Regions from separate parts of the Bacillus sp. OTU2372 genome, predicted to be linked through region 1. Evidence: riboswitches for the same ligand, from Rfam matches in the RefSeq annotation. Region 1 holds a riboswitch; the other holds the start of a gene.
The links. A riboswitch is a leader RNA that binds a small molecule or an ion and turns the genes downstream of it on or off. The one in region 1 is predicted to bind glycine.

Region 1 (16,337 bases):
GCGGATAAATAAGGAATGCAAAAAAGACTGTCAGAGGACAGTCTTTTGCTTAAGGTAAGAAAAGTATTAATTTCGACTTAGAGAATTGTCCGGCTCCAGGCGCCATCGGCTCGAGGTCACAAGTCAATCCGTCCAAAAGGTTAAAGAACAACCTTTCGGCCGGCTCGTCTTGTGCTTGTCGCCGATAGGCGGGCGCCTTGCGCTTTTCGTATTAGTGTGTTCCAGTTGGAAAACCGGATTCAATTATAGTCATCACTGTGAACCAGCCGAAAACTAGGAATGAAGCAACCCCCCAAAAAGCGGCCAGGAAGTTCTTATTTTTCAGTGAGCTATAACCGGCATAGGCTGCAAGGATTGTTACAAGAGCAAAAATAATCACTAAACCCATTTTTAGTTCCCCCTTTTTCGTAAAAGCCATTTCCAAAAATTATGTAACTATATTATATACATTCGTTTCCTATTTTATATTTTTTTCACCAATTTGTCGAGGGCAAATATACAGCACTATTAATAGCACGCTTTCTCTCCTATGTTCTTTAGTGTAAAATAAACCTGATGTATTTATGTATGGGAGGAACAAATTTATGAAATGGCAACAAATCCCTTTAGGGCCCCTGCAAACGAATTGCTACATTGTTGAAAATCCTGATAAAACATGTTTGATTATTGACCCGGGCGAGGAAGGGAAAAAATTAATTCACTTATTGAGTCAAAGAAAATTAAAGCCAATTGCTATTCTTTTAACTCACGCTCATTTTGATCATATTGGGGCAATAGATGTTGTCAGGGAAACTTATAAAATTCCTGTTTATATTCACAAACAGGAAGAAAAATGGCTTGAAGATCCTAGGTTAAATGGTTCGCAATTATTTATGCAAATTGAACCAATCGTGGTGAATCAAGCCGATCATATTATACATAATGAGGGGAACATGAAGATAGGCGAATTTTCGTTCCATGTTTTCCATACTCCTGGTCATTCACCCGGCAGTGTTTCTTATTACTTTGAAGAAAATGATGTTGTTATTTCCGGTGATGCTTTATTTCAGGGGGGAATCGGCCGTACTGATTTACCTGGTGGGAATTCTGGACAGCTATTGAAAAGTATCCATGACAAGCTGCTTAGTTTGCCGGAAGAAACCTATGTCCTTTCAGGCCATGGACCTGTGACAACCATTGGCGAGGAAATGGATAGTAACCCATTTTTAAATGGATTTTAGAATACTAAAGAAAGACCCAACTAAAAGGGAGTTATTATGATTACCTACTTAAAGCGCATAATCTCTAATTCACCTAAGGGGCTTATTTCTTATGCCGATTATATATCAGCCGTCCTTTATCATCCAGAATTAGGCTATTATATGAAGGACAAACCTAAAATCGGAAAACATGGGGATTTTATTACTACCAGTAATATTTCTGATGTATACGGCAGACTTCTGGCTAAGTGGTTTTCTACTATTTGTGAAAAAACTAAATTGCCGCCAGTTTTTTGTGAGATAGGAGCTGGAACAGGGCGTTTTGCGAATGCCTTTTTACAAGAGTGGTATGATTCGATTGGAACGCCACTTAACTATATTATAGTGGAAAGTAGCCCCTACCATCGAAAGCGGCAGCGTGAATTACTTCAGCCCTTTTCAATTGTTCAAATGGAGAATCTCGGGCAGGTTGAACCCTTTTCTGGCATGGTTTTTTCAAATGAACTTTTTGACGCTCTTCCGGTTCATGTTATTGAAAAAATAAACGGCGAGTTTGTGGAAGTGATGGTGGGGATGACACATGACGGACAACTTTTTGAACAAAGGGAAGCATTAACCAACCAGGCTATCCTTTCATTTCTTGCAGAAAGTAAACTGGTCATAAAAGAAAAACAACGGATTGAGATTCCCATCGCGATGGATAAAATGATAGAGGATATTTCAAAGGTCTTAATTAAAGGAATAGTTGTGACTGCTGATTATGGTTACACCAATGAAGAGTGGACACATCCTCAGCATAAAATGGGGAGTTTAAGAGGGTACCACCAACATATGATGATAGACGATGTTTTGCAGCATCCAGGTGAGATGGACATAACCACCCATATCCACTTTGATCAACTCGTTCAAAAAGGATTGAATCATCAGCTGGAGTTGCTAACCAAACTTAGGCAGGATGAATTTCTGTTAAAGGCAGGAATTTTGAAGGAGTTAGAGGAGCATTATGATCCTAATCCTTTTTCCGAGGTAAGCAAAAGAAACCGTGCCATTCGCAGTTTAATTTTGCCGTCAGGGCTGAGCACTTATTTTCATATCGTGATTCAGCAAAAAGGTCTTCAATTAAAGGAAGATGACGTGTTTGTAGAATAAAAAAAACACCGGTGCTCCGGCGTTTTTTTTGTTCTGCAGCGTCAGAATACATTATTGGCGCTTCGCTCTTATTACTCTCCTGCGCCAAGCGGCATCATGAACGTTGTCCAATATGTAAAGCCGACGAAGAAGATAGTTAAATATGCTCCGAAAACATACAAATACATACGTTCGGAAAGCTTTAGGTAGCTAAGCAGAACGAAAAATCCTGTTTGAGCCAAGAATAGCATTGCTGTTCTATCCAAATCACCCAGATAGAGCATTACGGTAAAAATACCAGTCCAAAAACCACAAACTCTGAACATGCGATCCATATGTATACCCCCTTTTATCCTACGGTACCATCAATATAATATTATAAAGTAAAAGGAGGCATAATGTAAACATCGGACTCGAATTAGTTTGTCACAAGTACTTGATAAGAACACGTTTCACAGCCTGAAATCATGTTTTCTTTTTCAATTAATTCAACTGATTCAAATAATGCACCGAACATGCCTTTTAAAAATTCATGGTGCATATTACAAACGGTTTCAGTATGTTCCTCTGCAACTTCTTTAAAAGGACAATTGAAGATTTGGAAGTGAATTTTAGATTGGTCACCGTTAGCTTCAAACTCTGGATAAAATCCAGCAAGGGTTGCAGCACTTTTTAAAATCGTCAGCTTTTGATCAAATGTCAGTGCTTCGCCAAGTGCCCTCTTTGCCATTTCTTGTTCAATAATTTCAGTTCCAAATCGTTTACCGGTGATAAATAGTGCTTCTTTACCAGCTTCACCAAGCGAAATCATCGTCTGCATGGCCACTTTTGATAATAGCATGTAGTCCCGGTATGGGAAATGCAGTTGGATAACATCCTCAGACAAGCGGTATAGTCGGCTTGGTCTGCCGCCTTTTCCCGTTTTCTTTGTTTCAGATGCTAACATATTCACATCTTCTAACTTGGAAAGATGTAGTCTTGCCACATTTGGATGGATATTAAAATTTTCAGCTACCTCTTGAACTGTAACTTCTTGATGGCGTTTGGTAATATATTGATAAATGTAGTACCGTGTTGGATCTGACAAAACGTTTGTTATTTTTAATGTTTGTTCCATCACTGTTCACCTCGAACCCCCATAATTTATTCCATTATAATACAGGCGAAATAACAAAGGAATGAAGTTAACAATGTTAACACTATATGTTTAGAAAATGTTCACAATTCCTGTCTTTTTTTAGATAAAGTTTCTGATTTAAAGAAGTTTCTTTGTTTGTCAATAGAAGAATTTGGGGTATATTTAACAAAAAAGTAGCGATACATAAATATCGCTACTTAAATCTTCGTTTTTTCTTTATTTCAGAATAAAGTATATAGGGGAGGATACCAAACCAACGGTACCAAAAATCGGCTTTCGTTTGCTTCTTCTCAATCCGGTTTCGTTTCCGTTCTTCCTTTGGCTGATCAACATATTTTACAATTGTTTGGGTCATATATTTAACATAATCATTTGTTTTCATGGACACACCTGCCTTTTTACACCTACATTATGTCCATTTTTTATAAATTCATACTGTTTATTTGGCTTCTTCCCATTTAATCATAGTTTTTGAACGCGTATCAAAGTACCCATAACCCGCTATAGGTTCACGAGAATGAAGAACGAGTGTGAAATCCACAATTTGTATATAGGCAGTAGGAGTCTCTGCCCGGTAATCCATTGTTCCATTTACATACACAATTGTCCCTTTAGCAGGCATGATACCACCGGATTGGTATAGCGATTCCACTTTTTTGGCAGAAGACAAGAAATAATATTCCTGCTTAAGAATTTCCGTAGTTTCACCTGCCATTTTCCGTTCTGATAGTAATTGTTCAATATTCATTGAGAAAAAGATCAGGAATAGGAGTAAGGTGCATAAGGTTAGAGGATAGGTAAAACCATTTTCATGCTTCTTCATGTACTTGTAGTCCATTTTAGGAAGGAGAAGGCAATAACTGAATATTCTTTTCCCCATAAATCCACAACGGTAATTTTCACGGCATTGTTTACGATTGAAAATGAATATTGTGAAACATTTTGGAGAATGATTTCATGTCCGGTGGAATTTACTCTTCGTCTAAGGTTCGAACCATACTTTTCATATTGAATGGTTTCTGAACCTTTTGTTAAAATCAAACGTCCTGAAAGAACCTCAGCACGAGAAACTGTGGCAATTTCTTTTGTTACTTGACTGCAAAAAACTTCCCATTCCATTCCCTGCAAATCTATTTGGGTACTTTTTTGGTTAAGGAGGATTTGAAAAATAGGTGCCATAAAGAATACAATCGTGGAAAAAATCGAAAAAGCAATCAATACCTCAATTAAGGTAAAGGCTCTATCATTCGAGGACACCACAAATATTTGCCTCCGGATGAAATGAATTCTTTTCAACCTTTACACACACCTCCTTTTGATCGGCCGGATTAGTATTCGCCCAAATAATTTTATATTCAATATTATTTTGAATAAGGGTGTAATTGGACAATGTCCGGCTATCAATTATTTTTGCTTTCAGTTCTTGATACAGAAATCTTTGTGCTGTTCGCTCTATTTCTAATTTTCTGGTTTGGTCTCTCAACTCCATTAACAAGGGGAGTAAGAATAGACAGATCATTAACATGGTAGAAAGTGACAGCAGTAATTCCAGAAGGAAATAACCCTTATTGCTCCGTAACATAAAACCGTCCCTCCCCAATTAAAAAGGTCACCCGATAATTTTTTTTCTTAGTTTGGATAAAAAAGGAGCCAAATTTATTGACATTACCATCAGGCAGGAATTTGAAATAGAGGGGGACCGATCCTTCAGTAATAGTAATATTGGTGGAGTAATTCCGCTCTACAATAGGCGGACGATTTGCCTTTCCAATTACATAGTATTTGTATTGATCGGGCTTTATCACTATGGATACTTCATACTGGTGAGAAATAGCATATTGTTGTGTGTAGAGGAGATCCGACCTTAATTGTGAAATGAAGGCTTCATCTTCCAATACATACTGTTGCGGCTGTAAAGTAAACGCTGTGATGGAAGAAATAATCATGAATATTGAGAGAACTAGTAATGACTCAACCAATGTAAAGCCTTTTTGATATCTGCTCATTTTGGTTATTATTCTGTTTTTTCTGCAGCAGTAACATTACCTTCCGAATCGATGACCACTTCTTGACCATTCGGACAGCCCTTGACGTCCCTTAAATAGCCTGCTGTTTGTAATTCCCCGAGCGTTGGAATTTTATTTTTTTCCATTTGGTAGGATTGAACTTGAGCTTGGACCATCTTCACGTAGGCTTCACACCCTTTATTGTTGATATTTGAATTGTGTTTGGCTACGTTCGGAATAGTAATCATCAGCAAAACAGAAATAATTAACATAACAATCATCATTTCGATCAATGTAAATCCTTTTTCATTTTTCATCATTTTAAGTAACCTCCATTTTTAGATTCCATCAAGTAGATGGAACATTGGTAACAGAATCGCTAAATACATAGAAACCACTAAACAACCTATAAATATGTACAGAATAGGCTGGATAGTTTTTAAACTCTTTTCAATCTTTTCCTCCATACTGCTGACACAATGCTTACTTAAAAAAAGTAATTCTTGCTCTAATCTTCCATTTTCTTGGCCATGTTTGATAATCATGGGGAATTCTTTCTCGAAGAATGAAAAGGAAGCAATAATAGTTTCTAATTTTTCTCCGGTTACAAGTTTGGCTTTAATGTCCGCGGCTACTTGACTGTAAAATAGCTGTTTTTGATTATTTTCAAAAAGTGAAAGGGCTTCAGAGACGGATATGCCACCGGATAGTAGGAAACTTAATTGAATGGAAAAGTAGTGTGTAAACAATAATTTGAGGATGCTGCCGGCAATGGGGATGCGAACAAGCTGGACCCGTTGCTTGAGGATCGAGAGTTTACGAAATCCAAAAAAATAATAGACGGCCGTCAAGAAGAGGATGATAAGAACAGTCCCAATAGCTGTCGGAAAATAATGGTCAAACGCATATAGGACTTTAGTAAAGAAATTTTCCTTAAGTCCAAGCGAAGCAAACAGCGTTGTAAATCTAGGCAATAAGGTGTTTTCAATAAAAATAAATAGAAACCCAGTGATAAACATTAATAATAATGGATATTGCAGAAGTTTTAAAAGCTTTTGTAAATCTTTATCTTTTAATAGAGCTAGTTCACTACCCTCCAGGAGTGCTTCAGCAAAACTGCCATGCTGTTCTGCAAAATAGACATAACCGATCAAATCTTTCTGAAAACCCAGGTTGCTCAATACGACATGAAAGGGTGAGCCTTGCTTTAACTCTACTAAACAACCATATAATTCCTCCTTTCGATTGGATGGCAATTGCAATGCTATGGACTCAATTGCTTCCGCAATTGGGTAACCCCGTAAAAGTAAGTCCCCTGTTCTTTTTAAGAAATTGGCTTGTTCATTTACACGCCATTTATGACGGCTCATTTTCATACACCAGCCGTTCGTATTCGGATTCTTGAATGTAACCTAGAGCAATGCCCTTGTTAATCACTTCTTTTAATGTCCGATAATGGGTTTTTAATATTTCACCTTTGGCTGCTTTCATGACATTGTTTAAGTTTCGGCCGGATAGGAGTTCAAAAACACTTGCTCTCTTCCAACGGCTATAGGAATGGCATAACGGTGAACATTCTCCTTCACAATAGGGACAGGTTAGTTCTACTAATCTTTGCGCTGTAACAGCAATCAAGGTTTGCTCGACTTCTAGCCAGTTCACACCAAATTCACGGAGACGGTAAACGGCCCCTTTTGCGTCACGTGTATGCATTGTGGATAAAACTAAATGCCCGGTAAGCGCTGCTCTCACAGCAATTTTAGCGGTTTCAGCATCCCTGATTTCACCAACCATGATGATATCGGGGTCATGCCGGAGTATCGCTTTTAGTCCGGCTGCATAGGTCACGCCAGCTTTTTCGTTTACTTGAACTTGCAGTACAGAGTCATAGTTTTTTTCGATAGGATCTTCAAGTGTGATAACATTGCGATGAAAGAGATGGGCTGTTTCGTTTAGCAGGGAATAAAGCGTTGTGGTCTTACCAGATCCGGTAGGACCTGTAAAAATGATTAATCCGTGTGCATGTTTGAGCAGGGCTAATAGCTTTCTTGTCATAGAAGGGAATAATGAGAGCTGATGGAAGGGGATTTGCTCCTGTTGCGGCAAAAGCCGGATGACAAGGCTCTCTCTATTGTTTGAAGGGAGTGTGGAAAGCCTAAGGCCCATTAATTGTCCGTCTACTTCACAAAAAACGGCTCCGCTTTGAGGTCGTCTTCTTTCCCCAATGTCCATATTCGCGGTGAATTTAAAATGTGAGATTAATTTGTCGCATTCATCTTTTGGGAGGGACAATCTGGGAATGAGTTTGTTTGTTAAACGGATTTGAACAAGTGTGTCATTCTTTCGAGGAATAATGTGAATATCTGTTGCTTGATTTCGGACGGCATCTTTAATGATTCGATTAGCTAGTATTTCAATTGAACTGACAATTGGTACCACCACCTTTTTACTTTTTCATAATCATAATTCGACAGGGTTTATGCTTATCCTTCTTTTTTTTTAATAAATATATAAATTTTTTTGTGATTTTATAGTGACAGGCACCATGTGAAATATTCACATGGTGCCTGTCACTGTTAAATGCCTAAACAAGGTATAAAGTGTTTTTATATTGCTTTTTCGGTTAGGTAGAAGAGGCCGCCGTTGATAAAGGAAATGTTAATTTTCGGTTCATATTGTTCTTGCAGGGCCGTTTTTTCGGTTTCATAGTTCTCATTTTCTTCTTCCTCATCTTCATAAAAATGATTTAGTAACCGTAAGTCCTGTTCCCACCGTTTTCGTGCCTCGTCAGCCCAGGAATGATCATCCTCTGAGATCACAGATTTTAAATAGTTTTCAACCCTTATCATCCCGCTTTTGGGTTTAACCAGCGGTGATAATGTAAAAGAATAGTCTGGTATCTTTGGCGTTAATGGGACTTTTTGTAACCGTTCGTGAAAATCTTCAACCATTTGTCCGTTTATAAGCTGTAAACCAATGGACTTAAAGATATCTCGTTTTCGGTCACATTGATATGAGATTTTTACATTCATACACAACCACGGAAACAAGGCCGTTTGGCTTTGGATGTGCTGATGATTTTCATATAAGCGGATATAACTTGCCAACTTTTTGGTGGAATCGAATATTTGGTGAAGCCGGGGTGAACCAAAATGGATAATTTCTCCCTTCATATTTTCCGGTGCTTTTTTTTGATCAGTGATAAATGTTAACCTCATAGGATTTGGGATGCCGCCTGTTTTTTCGAGATAGTGCCAGTAAAAGGGCCGATTCATTAATTCTTTATCAAGCTCAACGGTTAACTGGACGATTAAATATCCAGGATTATTCTCAATAATGGGGCAATCGTTTGCTTGAAAATAGGTAAGAAGAAAATCATGAATTTCCTGCTGCTGCATGTGATTCATCCTCCTTCATTGATTGCGCAAATTCAATCATAGATGATAAATTCTCCATTTTAATTCGCATTTCACCCTCAGAACTAGACTGGCCAAAAATATCAATAAGATGGTCTTCAATATTACCAAATTCTAGCTTTGTTAGGATATCGTCCAATTCACCGATAACTTTTTCAAAAAGGTGGATTTTTTCGTAAAGCAACTTTAAAATATGCTCTTCAACTGTACCCTTGATGGCGAAATTATAAATCATGACATCCTTTTCTTGACCAAGACGATGAATCCGACCAATCCGTTGTTCAAGCCGCATCGGATTCCATGGCAAATCAAAATTAATGATATGATTACAGAACTGCAGATTGATTCCCTCACCGCCGGCCTCAGTAGCAATAAGGACTTGTGCATGTTTTTGAAACAATTCCCTCATCCAGTCCTTTTTTCCACGTTTGAAACCTCCGCGAAAGGGGACAGAGCTGATTCCGTGCTGCTTTAAATACCACTGAAGATACATCTGGGTAGCACGATATTCAGTGAATATAATCACCTTATCATTTACCTGCTGAATTAATTCAAGAGCTTTTTCTGCCTTTGAATTTTGCTGAACAGCTTCAACTTTCTTAATTAAAAACTCGATTTGTTCTTCAAAAGCAGGAGTTGGATTCTCTTTCTTTTGCAGCATGTTTTTAAGGGTATAAAAAACAGCCTCTCTGCTTGAGCAAGCCTCACGCTGTAAGGTCATCACCGAAAAAGCACTGGTTTGAACCCAATCACCTTCACTTTTCAGCACCGAAATAGAATCATACAGATTCTTCTCAGCAGAAGAGAATTCAATTGGTATGGTTTCAACTTGTCTTTTTGTCCATTCAATACCAGTGTCAGCGCGGCGATTTCGAATCATAACCTTATTCACTAATTCTTTTAAATGCTCATCATCATTTAACGAGCGGGCATCTCTTTTATATTTTTCATAGAAGGCCGTCTCACTGCCCAGATGCCCAGGCTTTAGGAGTGAAACGAGATTAAAGATCTCCTCGATTCGGTTTTGGATCGGTGTGGCGGTTAATAATAAACAAAATTTCTTTTTAAGGTTTTGAACAAATTCGTAGTTTTTCGTTTTGTTATTTTTAAGTTTATGTGCCTCATCAATGATAATGAGATCGTAGTCCAGTTTGTTGATAATGTCCCGATGAGGATTTCGTTTCGCTGTATCAATTGAAGAAACAACGACATCGCACTGTTCCCAGACATAGCTTTTCCTTTGGGTAACGGCCGGGATAAAAAATTTGCTATTTAGCTCAATCGCCCACTGGGTAACCAAAGATGCAGGAACGAGTATTAATACCTTTTTTACTAAACCGCGAATCATGTATTCTTTTAAAATCAGCCCAGCTTCAATTGTCTTTCCAAGCCCCACTTCATCAGCTAGAATAGCTTTACCATTCATGTTTTCAATCACCTGTTTCGCTGTTTCAAGCTGATGTGGAAGAGGTGTTAAATTAGGAAGATGATTTGGAGCTTGTAAGCCTTCAAACTCCGGGATGACCAAATGTTTTTCAACATCGATTGCTAATTTAAAAAGCTCCCAGTTCCCCCACGGACCATCGTTGTCAATTCTATGTAAAAAATCATCCTGCCACGAGGAATCAAATTCAATTTCAACCGACATTATTACAGCTCCTTTTCATACATTGTAATATCATCTGTTTGCCAATTATTAAGACCGTCTGCTGCCTATCGTTTTCTTATAAAATGATTGCTCAATGTTGTAGTTTAATGGTAGGATGATAATAGCTTAGAATGTTTTAAATATTTTAATAAAGTAATTTATTTTTTTAAGTATAATTAGTATTACCAAATTGAAAAATATTATAATGCGAATGATAGCAAGGGGAGAGACTACGAAGAGTAGCGCCGAAGGAGCAAGCAGAAAATGTGAATCTCTCAGGCAAAAGAACTCTTGTTTGACGCAGCTCTGGAGAGCGCTGCTAGTGTTTGTTGCAGCCACCAAAGGGGAAAACCGCTTAAGGGTAAACTTTCAGGTGCAAGGACAGAGACCTACTTAATTTATTAAGGAGGTTTTCTGTCCTTTTTTATGTTTTAAAAAAAGTCGAATTGTTTCACAAAAGTTTAGGGAAATAACTTTTATAGAATTGTTGAACCTATAAAAATGTGGATCAAATGAGGGGGATTAAGGGATGACTGAATTAAAACGTACTCCACTTTTTGCAGTGTATAAAGAACACGGCGGGAAAACCATCGATTTTGGCGGGTGGGAGCTGCCTGTCCAATTTTCCAGCATAAAGGAAGAGCATGAAGCGGTCCGTACAAAAGCAGGTCTGTTTGATGTCTCCCATATGGGGGAAGTGGAAGTAAAAGGGAAAGACAGTTTACAATTTTTACAAAAAATGATGACCAATGATATTTCAAAAATTAAAAATGGCGGTGCTCAATACACGGCAATGTGTTATGAAAACGGCGGAACGGTGGATGATCTGCTCGTATATAAAATCGAGGACCATCATTATTTACTAGTTGTTAATGCTTCCAATATAGAAAAGGACTATAAATGGCTTCTGGATCACGTTGAGGGGGATGTTTTCCTTGATAACTTGTCTGAAAAGACAGCCCAGCTTGCGCTTCAAGGTCCGCTTGCAGAAAAGGTCCTGCAAAAGCTTGCAGGAGATACAGACTTAAGTCAAATTGGCTTTTTCAAATTTATGCAAGAAGTAATTCTAAACGGTAAGAAGGTACTAGTATCAAGAACAGGATATACCGGTGAAGACGGTTTTGAGGTTTACTGTGATGCAGCCGATGCGGTTGACCTTTGGAAGGCCATTTTAGAGGCAGGAACAGAGGAGGGTATTCTTCCATGCGGATTAGGTGCACGTGATACCCTTCGTTTTGAATCTGTGCTGGCACTTTATGGGCAAGAGCTTTCGCCTGAGATCTCTCCCCTTGAAGCAGGAATCTCCTTTGCCGTGAAGTTAAATAAGGAAGCTGACTTCATTGGGAAGGAAGCATTACGAAAACAGAAGGAAAATGTCTTACCAAGGAAATTAGTAGGAATCGAAATGATTGACCGTGGTATCCCTCGACATGGATATTCTGTTTATAAAGGAGAAGAGCTTATCGGAGAAGTGACAACCGGTACACAGTCGCCTTCTTTAAAGCGAAATATTGGTCTTGCTCTTATTAAGACCGAATTTGCCGCACTAGAAACAGAGGTAGAAGTGGAAATTCGTGGTAAACGGTTAAAAGCTAATGTAGTTCCAACACCTTTTTATAAAAGAGAAAAGAACTAACGAAGGGAGTTAGATTTATGAAACATCGCTATTTACCCATGACTGAACAAGATAGGACGGCTATGCTCGAAACCATTGGTGTTTCTTCCATAGATGAGCTGTTTAGCGATATCCCCGAAAAAGTAAGATTCAATGGCGAGTACAAGATTAAAGAGGCTAAGTCTGAGACTTCACTTATGAAGGAACTGTTTAAGTTAGCTGACAAAAATGCTGACCTCAAACGAAATGTATCTTTTCTAGGTGCAGGTGTTTATGACCATTATATGCCTGTTATCGTGGACCATGTTATTTCTCGTTCTGAATTTTATACGGCTTATACACCTTATCAGCCGGAAATATCCCAAGGTGAACTTCAAGCAATCTTTGAATTTCAAACGATGATTTGTGAATTAACCGGTATGGATGTTGCCAATTCCTCCATGTATGACGGAGGCACCGCCCTTGCAGAAGCGGCGATGCTAAGTGCAGGACATACAAAACGGAAAAAGATTGTAGTTTCGAGCGCTGTTCATCCTGAGTATCGGGAGGTCCTTAAAACATATGCAAAAGGACAGAATCTTGAGGTAATTGAAGCTCCTATCAAAGAAGGTGTAACAGATGCTGAAGCCCTAAAGAGCTTAGTCAACGAGGACGTTGCGGCTGTAATCGTTCAATATCCAAACTTCTTTGGCCGAATTGAGCCTTTAAAAGAAGTTGAGGAAATTATTCATACGTATAAAGGCCTGTTTGTTGTTAACAGCAATCCGTTATCTTTAGGTGTATTAACTCCTCCTGGTAAGTTCGGTGCTGATATCGTTATTGGCGACGCCCAGCCATTTGGTATCCCAGCAGCATTCGGGGGCCCGCACTGCGGATATTTTGCGGTTACCAACAAATTAATGCGTAAGGTCCCGGGGCGACTAGTTGGTCAGACTGTTGATGACCAAGGACGCCGTGGTTTTGTGTTAACACTCCAAGCCCGTGAACAGCATATTCGCCGTGAAAAGGCAACTTCCAATATCTGTTCAAACCAAGCACTTAATGCCCTTGCTGCATCAGTTGCCATGACTGCTTTAGGTAAAAAAGGTGTCCATGAGATGGCAGCAGCCAATTTACAGAAAGCACATTATGCTAAAACTGCTTTTAAAGCAGCTGGCATCGAAGTTGTATTTGATGGGTTCTCTTTTAATGAATTTGTTGTTAAATTAAATAAACCTATTAAAGAAATCAATCAAACTTTGTTTCTAAAAGGAATCATCGGCGGTTACGATTTAGGACGCGATTATTCAGAGCTATCTAATCATATGTTGATTGCGGTAACTGAACAAAGAACAAAGGATGAGATTGATACTTTTGTGAAAGAATTGGGGGATTTGCATGCATAACCAAGACCAAGCACTGATTTTTGAACGTAGCACTCCCGGCCGAATCGGTTATAGCCTACCGGAAATGGATGTACCAGAATTAGATGTCAGCACTCTCCTGCCAGAGGGGTACCTGCGTGAAGTAGAGCCAGTACTCCCAGAGGTTTCCGAACTTGATATCATGCGGCACTATACAGCACTTTCAAAAAGAAACCATGGCCTGGATTCGGGATTTTATCCACTTGGCTCATGTACAATGAAATATAATCCAAAAATCAATGAAAATGTGGCCAGGTTCAATGGTTTTGCTCATGTTCATCCACTACAGGATGAAAGCTCTGTTCAAGGGGCGCTCGCGCTTTTATATGACCTTCAGCAGCATTTAATTGAAATTACCGGTATGGACGAAGTCACCTTACAATCTGCGGCAGGGGCACATGGTGAATGGACAGGATTAATGCTCATCCGTTCTTACCATGAAGCAAATGGTGACAATAAAAGGACCAAAGTAATCGTTCCGGATTCTGCTCATGGTACTAATCCTGCTTCAGCAACGATAGCTGGTTTTGAAACCATTACGGTTAAATCGACTAATCAAGGCCTTGTCGACCTGGATGATTTAAGACGTGTTGTAGGTGATGACACAGCTGCATTGATGTTAACTAATCCAAATACGCTTGGCTTATTTGAAGAGCAAATCCTTGAAATGGCTGACATTGTTCATAATGCAGGCGGCAAGCTGTATTATGACGGTGCCAATCTAAACGCGGTTCTCTCGAAGGCTAGACCTGGTGATATGGGTTTTGACGTTGTCCACTTAAATCTTCATAAAACTTTTACAGGTCCTCACGGCGGAGGCGGTCCTGGTTCCGGTCCTGTTGGGGTGAAAGCAGATTTAATTCCGTTTTTGCCAAAACCTATTATTACCAAGCGCGGAGATGAATATATTTTAGACTATGATCGTCCGCAATCAATTGGACGTGTAAAGCCGTTCTACGGAAATTTCGGCATCAACGTTAGGGCTTATACGTATATTCGTTCCATGGGACCTGATGGCCTAAAAGCGGTAACGGAGTATGCGGTCCTAAATGCCAACTATATGATGAGAAGACTGGCGGAGTATTATGATTTGCCTTTCGATAAACATTGTAAACATGAGTTTGTGCTAAGCGGTAAACGTCAGAAAAAATTAGGGGTACGGACGCTTGATATAGCCAAACGTCTGCTTGATTTTGGCTATCATCCACCAACCATTTATTTCCCGTTAAATGTCGAGGAATGTATTATGATTGAGCCGACAGAAACAGAATCAAAAGAAACGCTTGATTCCTTCATCGATAAGATGATTCAAATTGCCAAAGAGGCGGAAGAAAATCCTGAAATCGTTCAGGAGGCACCACACACAACCGTTGTGGGGCGAATGGATGAAACTTTAGCAGCTCGTAAACCTGTATTAAAATATCAAAAGGCTTAATAATGTAAGGTCAGATCCATCGAATCTGGCCTTACCTTTTTTAAAAATAAATAGGGTTCCGGAAGTAGATCCGGAACCCTTAGCCGATTATTTCTTTGTTTTTACTTTACCAGTCCATTTTTTAAATCCGCCTTCAAGCTGGGTTAAGTCCCTATAACCTCTACGGTGTAGAAATTGTGCTGCACGTGCACTGCGCATGCCGCTTTGGCAATACAAATATACAGGCATATCTTGGCGGATTTCCTTCATGCGCATTTTCATTTGAGACATTGGGATATTGCGTGCTCCTAAAATATGGCCGCCCTCGAACTCGTTCGGTTCACGAACATCTATTAGTTGTGCCTTTCGATATCCTGCACGGAATTCTTCTTCTGATACCGTTTTAACTATCCTCTTTTGATAAAAGTAGGTAAAAACGGAGTAGATAATAACGGCTAAAACAATAATCAATAAAGTATAAAGTGAATTCAACTTCTATTGCTCCTTTCAAGCTTTACTGCACTAGTATTTATTATATAAGTCATTCCATTAAAGATAAAGATGAAAAGGAAAAACTTTTTTACGGTGCCTAATAAAATTATACCAGAAACATCTCATTTTGAATTCCAATCAGATTTTGGTAGACTAAAATGTGTAATAATTATAGTTAAATGAGGTTTTAATATGAAAAAAGAAACTTGGCGATTTATCGATTCTGGTAATGGTTCACCATCTTTTAATATGGCTTTGGATGAAGCTTTACTTGATTGGCATAGTGAAGGTGAATTTCCTCCAGTTATTCGATTTTATGGGTGGAATCCGCCCACTTTGTCTGTAGGTTATTTCCAAAAGGTGGAGAAAGAAATTGATATGGATGCCGTTAAAGAGCATCAATTAGGGTTTGTTAGAAGACCAACAGGCGGCCGCGGTGTTCTCCATGAGCATGAACTTACATATAGTGTCATTGTTTCGGAAGATCATCCAGAGATGCCTAAAACGGTTACAGAGGCCTATCGTGTTATTTCTGAAGGAATTTTAAAAGGTTTCCACCATTTAGGACTTGAGGCTTATTTTGCGGTTCCAAAGACAGCGGAAGAAAGAGATGCATTAAAAAATCCCCGCTCAGCTGTCTGTTTTGATGCCCCGAGCTGGTATGAATTAGTTGTCGAAGGCAGGAAGGTGGCAGGAAGTGCACAAACTAGACAAAAGGGTGTGATCCTCCAACACGGTTCTATTCTTCTGGATTTGGATGAGGACAAGCTATTCAGTTTATTTAAATATCCTAATGATCGAGTGAAGGAACGGATGAAGAAGGCATTTAAGGATAAGGCGGTTGCTATTAACGCAATAAGTCCCCGCAGAATAACACT
Region 2 (16,337 bases), on a different contig from region 1:
TAGGTATAAAGAATTAATTAGGAAGAGGGGATCAAATGCAATTAAGAGTCTCAGCGGTTCAATATTATCTCCACACGATTCACTCCTTTGAAGAATTTTCCAATCAAGTGGAGCATTATATAAAAACAGCAGAAGAATTTGGATCCGATTTTATTGTATTTCCTGAGTTTTTCACGACTCAGCTCATGTCAATTGGTAACGCTAATGGGGAAGCGTTGACCATCCAAGAATTACCGGACTTTACTGAACAATACCGTTTTTTATTTACTAATTTAGCTCAGGCATACAAGATGCACATTGTTGGTGGAACCCATGTGATTCGTAAGGGAGATCGACTATATAATGTTGCGCATTTGTTTTACCCAGATGGCAGGGTGGCAGAACAGGCAAAACTTCATATTACCCCAACAGAAGTAAATGAGTGGAATATGAGTGCCGGCGATGCATTAGAGGTTTTTGAAACAGAAAAAGGGAAAATCGCTATGTTAACGTGTTATGACATTGAATTCCCAGAAATCGTTCGAATGGCAAAGGCGAAAGGAGCAGATGTCATTTTCTGTCCATCATGTACGGATGACCGCCATGGTTTCCATCGGGTCCGCTATACTAGTCATGCCAGAGCGATTGAAAATCAAGTCTATGTCGTAACTACTGGTACCGTCGGTTCGTTGCCAACCGTTGATTTTATGCGTGCAAATTTTGGACAGGCTGCAGTCATCACACCTAATGATATCCCATTCCCTCCACAAGGCATCATGGTAGAAGGGGAGATTAACCAGGATATGATTGTCACTGCAGATCTGAATTTAGAGCTATTATATCAGGTACGTGAAAAGGGTTCTGTTACAACCTGGCGTGACCGACGTACAGATTTTTACCCGAATTGGGAAACCGATAGGCTTGTTCTCAGTTAGAAATGGAGGGGCACAATGTATCGAAAAGAATTTTTTGTTTTCGACCAAGAAAAACCTGTTCCAGTTGAAGAATGGAGCAGGTACTAAAATAAATTTAATTTACTATTGTACCCAAATTAAAGGGTGCATTTTTTTGTATGTTTTTTTTTATGAATATTCTGTGAACAAAACTTTTCATCTACTCTCACCAGCCGTTGTTACAAGCATATCATGTATCAAGGTGGTGATAAAAAATGACATTTACACTTTCAGATTGGATGCTTTATACAATGTGGGCCGTTTTTGGACTAATGATTCTTGATCTTTTATTAGGATTTTTAAAATCATTCTGGAAAGGCACGCTAACTTCAGATTTTATTTTAGGTTACTTGAAGGATCTTTTATATTATGTTATTCCATTGAACTTCCTCATCTCCATGTTCCCGATTGATCCTACTGGGTGGATATTAATAGCATTCTTTTTCGTGGGCGGCCTTGGCGTTGCAATTAAGTATTTATTAGACATTATAAAAAAATTTAAATAATCCCCGTTAGAAAACCTTCCATGCCTATTGGAGGGTTTTTTAAATAATGTCACTACAGGGAGAAAATCTATGTAAATCAACCAATAAATTTACCTTTTACCAATAGGTATGACTTACGATAAATAAGAATAAATATCAGTATTCTAGATTAAAAATCTGTGGTGCTCCACCAGTAAATCGGCACCAATCAAGCGGATTGTTTGTAAAATTTTTGCAATATTCAGAAAGGATTGTGGGGCCATGAGGAAATATCGGTGGGTAAAGTGGCGGAAAATCATCCTCTGGGCCGCAGCTGTCGTCATTATAAGTATATATTTGCTTAATAGTGGACCGACAGTTTGGGGTGTCGTGATCAGTATTGTCAGTTTGTTACTGCAGTTGCTCTTTGCCATGCTGTTCATGATTATCCAGTTTGTTGCCCTATTCTGGTTCCTTGCTCGCGGCAGGACCTATTGGATCCTGCCAGGAGAAACGGGCTCCTCCTGGGACGATTACCGGGGAAACCCAGAGATTGTCGAAAATGCGAAACGCATTGTTACCCTTTTAAAGGGAGTAAAAGAGTTTAAGGAGATGGGTGGTGAGGCCATCCGCGGATTACTGCTATGTGGACCGCCAGGGACTGGGAAATCCTACCTTGCCCAAGTAATTGCAAATGAAGCCCAAGTTCCTTTTGCTTACGCCTCTGCACCTAGTTTTCAAAATATGTTCTTTGGTGTTGGAAACCTTAAAGTAATGGGGCTTTATAAAAAGGCCCGTAAGCTCGCAAAAGTGTATGGTGCTTGTATTATTTTTATAGATGAAATTGACGCCATCGGAATGAGCCGTCAGGCAGGAGGCGGAGCAGGAGGAATGATGGGCGGACTCATGGGAATGGGTGGTTCGGGTCTGCTAAATGAACTGCTCTTACAAATGGACCCGCCAAATATCGATAACGGCTGGTTCTCCAAGTTGCTTCGGTCAATTGGTCTTCGAAAAAAGAAGGCGGACCGGCCTGCAGTCTTAACGGTTGGTGCAACCAACCTTCCCGATGTACTTGATCAAGCCTTGCTTCGGCCTGGGCGTTTTGACCGAAAACTCTGGGTGGATTCTCCTGACTACGATGGTCGGATCGATGTTTTCCAATACTACCTTGAAAAGGTAAAAAGGGACTCTTCTATTACCCCTGAGCGGGCGGCACTTGATACGATTGGTTATTCTCCAGCACAAATTAAACACATTGTAAACGAGGCAGTCGTGATTGCCCATCAACGGGGAGCTCAGGTTGCTAGTTATGAAGATTTCCGTGCTGCGATGGAGACATATGAATGGGGGCTAAAACAGCCGCTTAGGTCCATGAGTGAGGATGAAAAAAGAAATGTTGCCTATCATGAGGCCGGTCATGCGGTTGCACAGTTTCTCCTAAAGCCTCATGAACGAGTATGGAAAGTGACCATTATCCGCAGGGGTGGTGCCCTAGGACTCGCAGCTACGAAACCAACGCATGAACGATATAATCGGACCGACAAAGAGATCCTAGCAGAAATACAAGTTTGTTTGGCAGCACGTGCGGTGGAAGAAGAGTTTTTAAATAAAAAATTAAATGGGGTTACTTCTGATTTGAGGCAGGCAACAGAGCTTGCAGGCGCTTATCTAGGGATAGTCGGCATGGGTGAAGAATTATTCAGCTGGCTCGCGGTCGGTTCACGTTCGGACGGACTGAGAGCACTGCGATCCAAAATCAATGAACTCTTAAAGTCAGAGATGACCAAAGTTAAGAAGCTTGTAAATGATAATGCTGACTTTGTCCACCGGATTGCCGAGGAGCTCCTGAAGCGTGGCGATTTAACAGGCGAAGAGATAGAGCAAATCTATGTCGGGCTGTATGGCCAAAGTCGTGCAGAAGTCCTAGAGTCACAGAGTCAAGTTTTATTAGATTCATCTGATAAGGACAAAAACGATTAAAAAAGTATAGGAAGTGTCTTCAATAGGGGGTCTTGAGGACAAAACTCTTCGAGAAACCGGAGGAAGTGCTTTCAACAAGGTTTGTTGAGGACAAAACCTATTAACAAACCTGCAGAAATATTCTCAATCAAATCTCAATAAAATGGATGGTGTTACTTACCATCCATTTTTGTTCTTTAGTAACGTTAAGAAAGTTAATTCTAATATTCTACCATCATTTTTACATACTATGTCCATGTATTAAAGCTCGGAGTATTAGCCACCTGTCCATCCGTGATTTCGCAAGTTTCAATACTTGAAAAATGGCCATTTTAACGGTACATAAATTTATTTGTTGACAAATAGAACTAATACTACTAAAATTATAAATTATTCAACGATAGTTTAGTTTCTGAGTATGAATGCTAAATAATCATTCATTACTTTACAAATTAAATATTTAGCAAGCTATGATTGCTATGGATCACACTATAGCAGGAGCAGCTTCTGGAGAGACCGCGTGACAAGCGGCGCCGAAGGGTTCACAATCTCAGGCAAAAGGACAGAAGAGTACGAAGACTATTTATTATTCTACCACAAAAGAGTAATAGATATTATTTGTTATTCTTTCGCCCTGAAGAGATTGGAGAAATTCCAATCTCTTTTTTAATTGGTTCACTTCTTGTTCATGATTTCACATGCACAAGAAGAATTATTACTACCATTAGGGGGAGTTTCAAGTGGCACAACAAGAATTAAAGAGGGATTTAAAGAACCGTCACGTACAATTGATTGCGATTGGCGGAACGATTGGAACAGGTTTATTCTTAGGATCAGGAAGGGCGATCCAGTTAGCAGGCCCATCAATTATGTTTGCCTATGTAATTGTGGGCATCGCCTGTTTCTTTGTTATGAGGGCTTTAGGAGAACTGCTTCTATCAAAGTCGGGTTATACATCTTTTACAGACATTGCTGAGGACTATATCGGACCATGGGCAGGATTTGTAACTGGATGGACGTATTGGTTTTGTTGGATCATGACCGCTATGGCTGATATCATTGCCGTTGGTGTATATGTTCAATATTGGTTTGATATCCCGCAGTGGGTTCCAGCCATCGTCTGTTTAGTTCTATTATTAGGGCTTAATCTATTAACGGTAAAACTATTTGGAGAGTTAGAGTTTTGGTTTGCCTTAATAAAAGTCATCACGATTCTGGCTTTAATTGGAATAGGAGTTATCTTATTAGTAATAGGATTCAAAACAGATGTGGCAACCGTTTCTGTAAAAAATATTTGGGAATATGGCGGTCTTTTTCCACACGGTGTTTCAGGTTTCTTACTATCTTTCCAAATGGTAGTCTTTGCCTATGTCGGCGTTGAATTAGTGGGTGTATCAGCGGCAGAAACAGCCAATCCTCAAAAAAATATCCCGTCAGCGATTAATAAAATTCCGTTAAGAATTCTCTTTTTCTATGTGGGAGCACTGTTCATTCTTTTATGTATCAACCCATGGACACAGTTAAATGCTGATAACAGTCCTTTTGTAAAAACGTTTAGTCTGGTGGGTATACCGATTGCAGCAGGAATAATAAATTTCGTTGTGTTAACATCAGCGGCATCTGCCTGTAACAGTGGTTTGTTTTCGACGAGCCGAATCTTATATAATTTAAGCTCTAAAGCCCAAGGCCCAGCCCCATTTTCTAAATTAAATAAAAATCATGTACCAAGTAACGCATTATTGGTCTCAGCACTTGTTTTATCAGTCGGAGCCCTTTTAAGCAAGCTGATTCCTGAACAAGCTTTTGGCATTGTGACAACGATCAGTGCAATTTGTTTTATTTGGGTTTGGGGCATTATCTTAGTTTGTCATTTACGATATCGGAAATTACGTCCAGACCTGCGAAAAAAATCGACTTTTAAAGCTCCATTTACGCCGTTTATTAATTATGCAGTCTTAGCGTTATTTGTTTTTATTCTAATTGTTATGTTGTTTGCTGAATCAACTCGGACAGCTTTATTATTGACACCGATATGGTTTATTCTTTTATTTATATTGTACTCTTTTAAAAGAAACAAGGACAAGAACATAAGAATATCTGCCTAATAGTTAAAAAATACAAAAAAGAACTAACCCACACAGATATGAGTGGGTTAGTTCTTTTTTTAAGAAAATAGTTTATTTTTTTGTTCGTTAAAAAGGAAAAAGGAAAAATATGTAGAAATATTAATATAATGGAAGGCTGGGTGTAACACAGAAAACTAGATTGTAATATTGCTAACAAATTTGTAATGTGGATATGCCAGCCAACATAAGATACACGGATTAGTCAATTTAATTGGGGTGTTGGGGGGATCAAATTTGCAAAGAAAATGGTTGATTTTTATTAGTTTGGCTTTTCTTTTGTTGTTTAGCTTATGTTTTGGTGTACCCTCTAGTTCGGCGGCTACTGTCAACAAGTTTATTATCATTAACAAAGCAAACAACCGCCTGGCTTATTATGAAAACGGCGTCTTGAAAAAACAATTTAAAGTAGGAACAGGACGAAGTAGTTCCTTAACGCCTGAAGGCAAATTCAAAATTGTTAACAAAATTGTTAACCGTCCATACTACACGGGACACATCCCAGGAGGAGATCCTCGCAACCCGCTAGGCAATCGCTGGCTTGGTTTAAATGCCCGCGGAACGTGGGGAACAACATATGCAATTCATGGAAACAACAACCCAAGTTCTATTGGCGGGTATGTGAGCAGCGGCTGTGTACGGATGTACGATAATGAGGTAGAGTGGCTATTCAATCAGGTCCCAGTGAATACTCCGGTTGTTATTACCACTTCGAATAGTTCATTCGATGCGATTGCTGTAGCCAATGGATTGAAAGGTGGGAAAAGTACACCTACTGTCCCTGTAACTACAATCGGGGAAACTCTTAAAAAAGGAAGCAGGGGACCTGAAGTAGTCACACTTCAGAAGAAGCTGACATCTCTTGGATACAGCACCAAAGGGATTGATGGCATCTTTGGAGCAAACACCGATAGCGCAGTCCGAAACTTTCAAAGAGCCCATCACCTGCAAGTAGATGGCGTTGTAGGACCAAATACGAGAAAAGCCCTTGGACTATAACAGTCATTCATTTTCTAAGCTGCTCAGTTTTGCTGAGCGGCTTTTTCATATTCAATCTATACAAAAAAATAGAGGATTACCAAAGAATTAATCTTTTGGGAATCCTCTATCTAATTAATGATATTTTATTTTTGTATCTGAGCCCGTTTTACAAAGAATACTAAAACTAGGGCTATAAAGGCAATAATGGTAGCGACAATAAATGCATCATTAATCCCATCTATTGTGGTTTGTTTCATGACTTGCCCATAAAGCACATAGGTAGTTAGTTGTTTACCAGCGGCAGCCGGCATGTGTGTTAACGCTGCTAAGCCTTGACTAAGCTGTGAAAATTGACCTGCGATGAATGGATTCGCACTAGTCATTGTACTAATATATTCACCATAATGCACCCCTGACCTTGATGTCATAACGGTAACAAGGAAGGCAGTTCCAATACTTCCAGCAATTTGCCTTGCCGTATTGGATGCAGCCGTACCGTGTGCCCCTAGGTGACGAGGTAATTGGTTAAGACCTTCAGTCATAATCGTCATCATAATGAATGACATACCAAACATCCTAAATACATAAAGGAGAAGGAGATGGGTATAGCTTGTTGTCATACTTAATTTAGTAAATTGCCATGTTGTAATAACCGTTATGGTTAAGCCGATGACACCAAGCCATCTTGCACCGATTTTATCAAAAAGTGCACCTGAGATTGGCGACATAATTCCCATTATAATCGCACCTGGAAGCATCAATAAGCCGGATTCTAAGGCGGTAAAACCACGAATATTTTGTAAATAAATAGGCAGCAAGATCATCGCACCGAACATGGCCATGTTGACAATCATGCTAATAATGGTAGTTAAAGCGAAAATGTCGTATTTAAATACTCTTAGATCTAACATTGGTTTATCGGTTGTAAGTTCACGCCAGATAAAAGCGAGGATAAATATCGCTCCGACTGTTAAAGAAACAACAACAGTTGCACTGTCCCAGCCATCACTTCCTGCTTCACTAAATCCATATAACAAAAATCCAAAACCTAATGTTGAAAATAATAATCCTGGGAAATCAAATTTAGGATTCGTTGTTTTGGTTACATCTTTCATCCACATGAAGCTAAAAATTAAATCAAGTACACCAATCGGAATAACAATATCAAACAATAATCTCCATGAATAATGTCCAATCAGCCAACCAGATAATGTTGGACCGATAGCAGGCGCAAAGATCATAACAACTCCCATGAGTCCCATGGCCTTCCCACGTTTTTCCGGAGGGAAGAGGGCGAAAAAGACAGTCATAAGCAGGGGCATAATAATACCCGCACCGCTAGCTTGGATGACCCGTCCAATCATAAGCATGGTAAAGTTTATTGATACGGAACAAACTAATGAACCCAAGGTAAATAGTAAAATGGCAGCAATAAAAAGTTTTCTAGTTCCAAACTTTTCAATCAAATAAGCAGTAACTGGAATCAAAATACCGTTAACTAGCATATAACCAGTTGATAGCCATTGTACCGTATTCGCTGACACACCTAAATCATTCATAATATGAGGAATCGCTACATTAAGTAAAGTTTGATTAAGGATAGCAACAAATGCACCAAGCATTAATGCAGTGAGTATTTTACCTGTTCCTGAGGATTTTTTAGATTTACTCTCTTCTTGACTGGACCGTTTTCTAATTTCTTCTTTTGGTTTTACATCGGCTTGCACATACTCCAAAGCTGGCTCGGCTATCGCATTTTCTTCAAGCATATCCTCTACTTGACTTGATAGATCTTCTTGTTGATCTTTCTTATTGATTTCTTGCCTTTGTGGAATATCTTCAACCTCTTGTTTTATTACTTCAGTTTGAGCAATTTTGGGCTTTTTTTGTTTCAACACACCAAAATTAATAAAAAGTAACACCAAAATACATATAAGGGCATAAACCGTGATATATATTGACATCTTATCACCTACTTATGAATTCGCACGGTCACGTTCATACCAGGAACAATTCCTACACCTTTATTGTCATCAATGGAGACTTTAACTGGAACAACTTGTGTTACCTTTGTGTAATTTGCTGTGTTATTTGAACTTGGTAACAATGAGAATGTACCCGCTGTAGCTAAACCAATTTGTTGTATTTTTCCTTTTAGTGTTGAATTAGGGAAAGCATCAACGTAAATATCTACATCCTGTCCTACGGCAATTTCGTCAATCTTTGTTTCATCAATATTTGCTGTTACCCACAAATTATTTAAATCATATACTTGTGCAAGCGGTGTTCCAGCTGCAACGAATGAATTTGGGACAGCACTACTTTGGACGACCGTTCCGTTTGTTGGAAGAGTAACTTTCATTTCTGTTGGCTGTCCATCGGTTCCAGTAGTTAAGATCGTCCCAATCGCTTCATCTTTAGAAAAACTATCACCAACTTTACCATCCCAACCTGTTAATTTCCCGTTTGCAGGGGCTACGATGGATACTTGTTGTCCAGCGATTTGCGCATTGTCTGTCGTTAAGTAGTTGACGGTTTTATTGTAGTAAGCATATCCTGCAAAACCTCCACCTACTAAGACAATTAAAATAATAATGTTGACTAAAAGTAAACGTTTCGTACTCATTCAATTATTCCTCCTCAATTGTTAACTTTTCCAAAACCAGTTTATGAAGACGCAGCAGATGAGAAATTTCCTCCCCTGGTAAATCAAGGACTTCTTTCATTTTCTTTATAAGCATGGAATCGGAAGAATTAAACTGATCTAATGTTCTTGTTCCTTCGTCAGTTAAGCGTATCGAGACCGATCTTCTATCACCGGGAGGTATCACTCGTTCAACTAAGCCACTATGAACGAGCCGGTCAATCACCCCACTGACGGTACTGTTGGTCAGTTTTAATTTTTCAGCGAGATCACCTAGACTGATATTAGGATTGTAGTTAATTTTGTATAGTGCTTTTAATTGAACAGGAGTAATTCCTAATCTTTCTGCATCAAATTTAACAAGTCTATTGTAGGCTTTATTAATTTCCATAAAACTTCCTAAAATCTCATTATTAAGAACGTCTATTTTCGAACCCCCCTTTCTTTCTTAAATCTAATATTACCTACAAGAATATTTCGTATGCGAAATAAATTATAAACAGGTACAATCAAAATTGTCAACCATTATGTGACGAAGTGTCAGATGACAGTATGAAAACATAAACTCTTCTTAAAGAGGAAAAAGGGGTTATAAAAATGAAATATGAGATGCAAAAAGCAATTTTGTTGGCTGAAAATATAAATGGTTTAATAAAATATGTCCAAAAAAGCCACTACCGAAGAAATAGCTTTCGATTTCATCCTGATAAACTGTATCAAGTAAAACTGTTGATTGAGGAGTTTAAGTTCCAGATTATTGCCGACGAACTTTTGCGTATCAATCAGTATTCCTGGGATGGAAAATATACACATTACTTAGTTGGGAATTTTAAAAAAGGGCTTGAAATTATTGATGAGTACGTAAGTAATCATTATGAAGATTTATTCCTTTTAACGGCAAGACTGTATACATTAAAGGATCTTAGCCAATCTTTTAGCAGGATTGAAACTGAAACTTTTTCTTAAGAAAAGAGCCTGATTCCCATATAGAAGGAAACAGGCTCTTTTCTACTGATTATTGTCGATTTTTCCGTCGTTTCCTTTGTCTAGTCCCGTTGCGTTATTAAATGTTTGTACAATCAAATTTAAACCTTGGTCCATAGCGTTCATGGAATCCGATTTTTGTCCCACTTTTTTGGATTTCTCAGGTTTTTTCATCTGGTCGCCTCCCATAAATAGGATTTGTAAGTAAATGATAAAATAATCCATTAAAATTTAATTAAGGTAAAATTGCTATATTAAGTTTTGTAATGAATTGGATTATTAATATGTGATTCATTAATACTGCACAATAATAAAGGGTTACAATCATTAGTTCTTTAGGATAATCTAATTGAATAATATAAGGTACCTGCTAAACCAAGTAATTTTTAGAATACAATAATTTTGATAGTTTTAAAGTGAATTACTTTTTATAATTAGATGTATAAATAAATTTACTTTTGATACGATGTGAGCAACTAGTAAGTATGGTTTTTCATACATACTGTATATTATTTTTTGACTCACCTCATATAAGATAACTTAAAGTAGGGGTATTGATTGTATGAATGAGAGATTACAAAAACACGCCGATACAAGTTATCAGCTGGCAGAGCAGAGGGCTGCTGATTATTTTCAATCACTTTATCACCAGGTTATGAATAGGACCTATGTTTCTGCCTTAACAAAGGATTTTCAATCATGGAAACAAAACCATATTCATCATCATCCAATCTTATCAATTTTTTCCCGCAAGAAGAAAAAAGTGGATTCTCAAGAATATTACAATTATTTAACTTGGCTGAATTACACTGGTAAATTAGATCCTTACCTAGATCGCAGTATTTCTTACCTATATATGCGTGATCTGGGCAAAGCGCTGGATTCACCCGAAACCCAGGTGAGCATTAGGCGTGCCGTTGATAATTTGAAAATTAGCTTGACTGGAAGCCGAAGAGATAGGTCAGATTCGTTTAGTATGGCGGGGTTGTACCGGTGGGCCCAGAGGGAAAGCATTGAATCGACGATGATTTGGGTTTTAGATAAATTAAAAACTGTCTCGATGAATATTCCAGAGGGAATGGATGCCAATCATGCACAGCGTAAGCTAATCAAAATCATAGCTGGAGTAATTATGCACGTGGTTGAAGAAATGGACGATCATGTATCACCAGAAGACCGGAAACAAAGACTCGACAAAGCTATTAGGCTTGGCTATTCCTATGGTCTGACCTATCCCTTTATTGACGATCTTCTTGATTCAAATGTTCTATCCGATGACGAAAAAAAGCAGTATTCCAACTTAATACGAACTACCCTTATTACTGGTGCTGTACCGGAATTGGGGGAATGGGCTGGGAAAAACGTAAACTTGATTCATTATATCCATGCAGAGTTGCGTGATGCTTATGAATATATTAAAAATGAGCAGCGTCCAGAAACATTGAAATCATTCTTTGAACAATCCTATGTGTTTTTTAACTCTCAAGAAGTGGACCGTGAAAAGAATTTATCCAAACCTGATTATACAAATGAAGAGCTCTTTATCCCGGTTATTTTAAAATCATCTTCTTCCCGTTTGATTGTCCGCTCTGTTATTAGTGCGCCTGAGGATGAGGGCTTTGACAACCGGACTTTTTATTATGGTATATACAATCAGCTCGCGGATGATTTTGCTGATATGGTTGATGATTTAAAGGACGGGGCAGTGACACCCTATACTTATTATTTGAAATATCATGAGCAGCGTCCTGATTTGATCAATCCCTTTGAATTATACTGGACGGTAATCGCCCATTTAATTCATAATGTCTATCACAATGATACTAAGACTTGTGAGGTAATACTAGATCGAGCCATAAACGGACTTAAACGATTTAAAGAACGTATCGGAGCGGAAAAATACAACGAAGTCATGCATCTTTTTTCTTCCGGACACCCAGATTTCAATCGAGTTATTCAGAAAATGGTCATGAAAGCAGATGATGTAGATTTCTTTGATAAACTGCTTCGGGACCATATCATTATGATCTTAAAAAGGGACAAACAGGAACAAGATGACTTTTTAAATCGGATGGAAACGGTTCGGAATCAAATTAATAATAGTTTAAAAATTCACCAGGGAGAAAAAATTCCTTTGATGGATGAGTCCATTACAGAAGCCTCCAATTATAGTCTTTTGGGTGATGGAAAGAGATTAAGGCCGATTGTCGCTTGGGAAATAGCAGTAAATGGGTATGGATTAAATCACTCGGCGATTATGCCCCTTTTAAAATCATTGGAATATATGCATACGGCATCCCTTATTTTCGATGACCTTCCCTCTCAGGATAATGCATCCATCCGTAGAGGAAGGCAGACCCTGCATGAGGTGTATAACACAGCGATTGCGGAATTAGCTGGTCTGTTTTTAACACAGAAAGCGATTGAGGAGCAAGCATCGTTGCTTGAATTTGATGCGAAAGCAGTGCTTAAGTTGATTCAGTATTCGGCCCGAATGACCGAGAATATGTGTAAGGGGCAAGCAATGGATTTAGCCTCAAAAGGAAAGCCGTTAACATTGGAACAATTAACGACCATGAGTTATTATAAAACAGGAATTGCATTTGAAGCTTCGATCATTATGCCAGCCATCCTTGCTCAGGCCAAGGAGTCCGAAATGGAGGCATTGAAGAAATTTGCCCGTTATGCCGGCATTGCTTTTCAGATTAAGGATGACCTGCTGGATGTAGAAGGGGATGATCGTAAACTCGGAAAAGCAATTGGTAAGGATAAAGAAAATAATAACTCTACCTTTGTATCAATTCTAGGTCAGGATGGTGCAAGAAAAGAGATGTGGGAGCATTACTGTCTAGCAATGGAGGCACTGGAAGAAGTGCCCCGTAATATTATTTTCTTGAAGCATTTATTAAATTATATGGTAAATCGTGAACATTAATAGACCGAACAGAAACTATCTGTATGATAGTTTTTTTCGTTTATTAAAAGAAATTTCTGTCAACAAAAGATATAATAAGACTATGTTTTTATTGCTAGCGTTCAACAAGGAGGTATGCTGCCCTGAAAACAAAAAATATATCGCTTCAGACAAAAATCTTTGGGCTGGCCCTATTACTGGGATTATTGTTAATCCTCCTGATGACCTCATTTTATAGCTATATGGAGAGTAAACAAATAGAGGAAAACAAGGGGAAGTTGGCACTTGAAATTTCAAAAACAGTCTCATTTATGCCGACGATTATTGAGGCGTTCCAGTCTAGTAATCCATCAAAAATTATTCAGCCCCTAGCAGAAAAAATCCGAAAAGAAACGGGTGCCGAATTTGTGGTGGTAGGAAACATGGATGGAACAAGGTACTCACATCCATTAAAATCGATGATCGGAAAAAAGATGAAGGGCGGAGACAATGATAAGGCTATTAAAAAAGGGCAATATTATGTTTCCAAAGCAAACGGTTCACTTGGTCCTTCGATTAGGGGGAAATCACCCATCTTAAACAAAAACGGAGAAGTGATTGGAGTCGTTTCGGTAGGCTTCCTGTTGGAAGACGTTCATCACCAAATCACAAAAAATATTACAAAGGTACTATTAGTCTCTATTTTTGCGTTATTGATTTCCTTCTTAGGCAGCATGCTGCTTGGAAGGGATATTCGAAAAGATACATTGGGTCTTGAACCATTTGAAATTGCCACACTTTATAAAGAAAAGAACGCGGTACTCCACGGAGTGAAAGAGGGAATATTAGCCGTTAATAGAGACGGATTTATTACTATGATGAATCAGCCCGCAAAAAGGCTTCTACACATTAATGGTTCTGTCCGCCATTTAAAAGTAGATGGACTTTTTTCGTCAGGGTATTTATATGAAGTTTTACATTCGGGAAGTCCAATCGTTGATAAAGAAGTGGTTTGGAAGGATAAAACAGTAATTGTCAATTGCACACCACTTTTTGACGAATCCGGAATAAGTGGTGTGGTTGCTTCTTTTCGTGATAAAACAGAAATTGAACAAATGGTAAACACGATATCAGAAGTAAAGAGTTATTCAGAAGACCTACGTGCTCAAACACACGAATACACGAACAAGTTGTATGTGTTATCAGGCTTGCTTCAACTCGGTGAGTTTGATCAGGCAATTGCAATGATTCAAGCGGAAACACAGGTATTACAGATTCAAAATACGATTTTATTTAACCAGATTAAAGATTCCAAAGTACAAGCTATTCTTTTAGGGAAATTAGGTAAAGCATCGGAAAAAAAGATTAACCTTGAGATTAATCCAGAAAGCTATTTAGAAGCTTTGCCAACCCATATAAATTTTTCTAGTCTAATTGTTATTATTGGTAATTTAATTGATAATGCCCTTGAAGCAGTCTCTGAGTCATACAATCCTACAGTGAAATTTTTCGCTACTGACATTGGCAGTGATATCATTTTTGAAGTTTCAGATAATGGCAAGGGAATCAGTGAGCGCGATATTCCTAATCTATTTAATCGGGGCTTTTCTTCTAAGAAAGGGGACATGCCGAGGGGATTTGGGCTATCAAATGCTGAAGAAGCTGTGATTGAAGTGAATGGGATGATTGAGGTCCAAAGTAACCCCGAAACCGGAACAGTCTTTACCGTGTATCTTCCTAAGCAATATGAGAGGAGACCAGAACATGCATGAGATAAAAGCAGTGATTGCGGAAGACGATTTTCGAGTTGCCGATATACATGAAAAATTTTTAAAAAGGTTTAAGGAAATAGATGTGGTTGGAAAAGCATTAAATGGTAATGAGACATTGAAATTGCTAAAAGAGAAAGAAATTGATTTGTTGCTCCTAGATGTGTATATGCTTGATATGCTAGGATCAGATTTGCTCTCAATTATAAGAGAACGTTTTCCAAAGGTAAGTATTATTATGATAACTGCTGCAACGGATAAGATTTTCATTGAAAAAGCATTAAGTTACGGTGTAGAGAGTTATTTAATTAAACCTGTCAATAGGGAAAGATTTGACGAAGTTATTTTGGAATATATAAAAAAATACTCACTACTTTCTTCTGAACAGGAAGTAAATCAGCAATATGTAGACCTTTTGTTTGGTAAAAATGTAATTGAAAATGTGGGAAAAGGCGGGTTTCCAAAAGGAATTGATGAGATCACGCTTGGAAAGGTGAAAAAAGTTCTTCTTAATAAAAATCAGGGCCTCTCTGCTGAAGAAGTGGGGAAAGAAATTGGGGCTTCTCGAATTACAGCCCGTCGTTATTTGGAGTATTTGTCTTCCAATAATGAAGCGAAGGCAGAAGTGGTTTATGGAATCGTCGGGAGGCCTGAAAGAAAGTATTATCCCATGTAGTGAAGATGCCAAAAGGCGTCTTCTTTTTATATTTATTAACCGTGAACAATATGTACAAAATGTAGTTTAAAGTACTTTAATAACTTTATTTTGTAAACGTTTCCAAACTAAAGTATTTAGATTATTATAAATTTACTAACAAAAGGGGTGAGAAGTTTGCTGGCAATTTTAGGATTTTTACTAATTATTATGTTTATGATTTTGATTATGACCAAACGTCTATCCGCAATGATTGCACTTATGGTGGTGCCTGTTGTCTTTGCCTTAATAGGGGGATTCGGCAAAGAACTGGGGCCAATGGCGCTTGAAGGGATTAAAAGCGTCGCACCAACAGGAATCATGATTCTTTTTGCAATTCTCTTTTTCGGAATTATGATTGATGCTGGAGTCTTTGATCCTATTATTTCAACAATCTTAAAACTTGTAAAAGGGGACCCTGTAAAAATAGCCATTGGAACAGCAGTCCTTGCATTATTAATTTCTCTTGATGGAGATGGAACTACTACATATATGATTACCATTTCAGCTATGCTTCCATTGTATAAACGGATTGGTATGAAACCATTAGTCCTCGCTGGAATTTCGGTCTCTGCTTCCGGTGTAATGAATCTCCTTCCATGGGGAGGGCCTACTGCAAGAGCCATGACTGCACTACATCTTGAAATGGGAGATATTTTTACTCCTGTAATACCAAGTATGATAGGTGGAGTGTTGTTTGTTTTATTTATGGCATTTTGGCTTGGCAGAAAAGAGCGCAAACGAATTGGGGTTTTAGAAATTGACTATAGTACAATGGCCATGATGGCAGCAACAACAGAGGATGCCTTCTTAAAACGTCCAAAGTTAATTGTTGTAAACTACCTGCTAACCATACTCCTTTTAGTGGCTCTTATTCAGGAATTACTGCCT

Region 2: linked by a shared signal. The riboswitch ahead of AAHB15_RS04750 (amino acid permease) and the one ahead of gcvT (glycine cleavage system aminomethyltransferase GcvT) in region 1 are both predicted to bind glycine.

Annotation. Positions count from the first base shown of each region.
Region 1 covers NZ_JASATK010000014.1:83,146-99,482, reverse strand. The annotation lists gene AAHB15_RS19985 (MTH1187 family thiamine-binding protein) at 1-12, shown strand, start outside; gene AAHB15_RS19980 (DUF2759 domain-containing protein) at 212-388, opposite strand; gene AAHB15_RS19975 (MBL fold metallo-hydrolase) at 585-1,220, shown strand; gene AAHB15_RS19970 (class I SAM-dependent methyltransferase) at 1,257-2,348, shown strand; gene AAHB15_RS19965 (DUF2626 domain-containing protein) at 2,420-2,662, opposite strand; gene AAHB15_RS19960 (helix-turn-helix transcriptional regulator) at 2,746-3,444, opposite strand; gene AAHB15_RS19955 (YqzE family protein) at 3,659-3,847, opposite strand; gene comGG (competence type IV pilus minor pilin ComGG) at 3,905-4,288, opposite strand; gene comGF (competence type IV pilus minor pilin ComGF) at 4,285-4,725, opposite strand; gene comGE (competence type IV pilus minor pilin ComGE) at 4,709-5,047, opposite strand; gene comGD (competence type IV pilus minor pilin ComGD) at 5,031-5,471, opposite strand; gene comGC (competence type IV pilus major pilin ComGC) at 5,480-5,791, opposite strand; gene comGB (competence type IV pilus assembly protein ComGB) at 5,810-6,841, opposite strand; gene comGA (competence type IV pilus ATPase ComGA) at 6,828-7,913, opposite strand; gene AAHB15_RS19915 (YqhG family protein) at 8,078-8,869, opposite strand; gene AAHB15_RS19910 (DEAD/DEAH box helicase) at 8,847-10,535, opposite strand; glycine riboswitch at 10,747-10,836, shown strand; gene gcvT (glycine cleavage system aminomethyltransferase GcvT) at 11,065-12,171, shown strand; gene gcvPA (aminomethyl-transferring glycine dehydrogenase subunit GcvPA) at 12,189-13,535, shown strand; gene gcvPB (aminomethyl-transferring glycine dehydrogenase subunit GcvPB) at 13,528-14,988, shown strand; gene AAHB15_RS19890 (rhodanese-like domain-containing protein) at 15,076-15,459, opposite strand; gene AAHB15_RS19885 (lipoate--protein ligase family protein) at 15,652-16,337, shown strand, end outside.
Region 2 covers NZ_JASATK010000001.1:1,002,693-1,019,029, forward strand. The annotation lists gene AAHB15_RS04735 (carbon-nitrogen hydrolase family protein) at 36-914, shown strand; gene AAHB15_RS04740 (hypothetical protein) at 1,148-1,438, shown strand; gene AAHB15_RS04745 (AAA family ATPase) at 1,679-3,379, shown strand; glycine riboswitch at 3,856-3,934, shown strand; gene AAHB15_RS04750 (amino acid permease) at 4,099-5,463, shown strand; gene AAHB15_RS04755 (L,D-transpeptidase family protein) at 5,719-6,480, shown strand; gene AAHB15_RS04760 (DHA2 family efflux MFS transporter permease subunit) at 6,606-8,426, opposite strand; gene AAHB15_RS04765 (HlyD family efflux transporter periplasmic adaptor subunit) at 8,435-9,088, opposite strand; gene AAHB15_RS04770 (MarR family winged helix-turn-helix transcriptional regulator) at 9,093-9,497, opposite strand; gene AAHB15_RS04775 (hypothetical protein) at 9,704-10,072, shown strand; gene AAHB15_RS04780 (hypothetical protein) at 10,115-10,264, opposite strand; gene AAHB15_RS04785 (polyprenyl synthetase family protein) at 10,653-13,025, shown strand; gene AAHB15_RS04790 (sensor histidine kinase) at 13,148-14,755, shown strand; gene AAHB15_RS04795 (response regulator) at 14,748-15,428, shown strand; gene AAHB15_RS04800 (CitMHS family transporter) at 15,585-16,337, shown strand, end outside.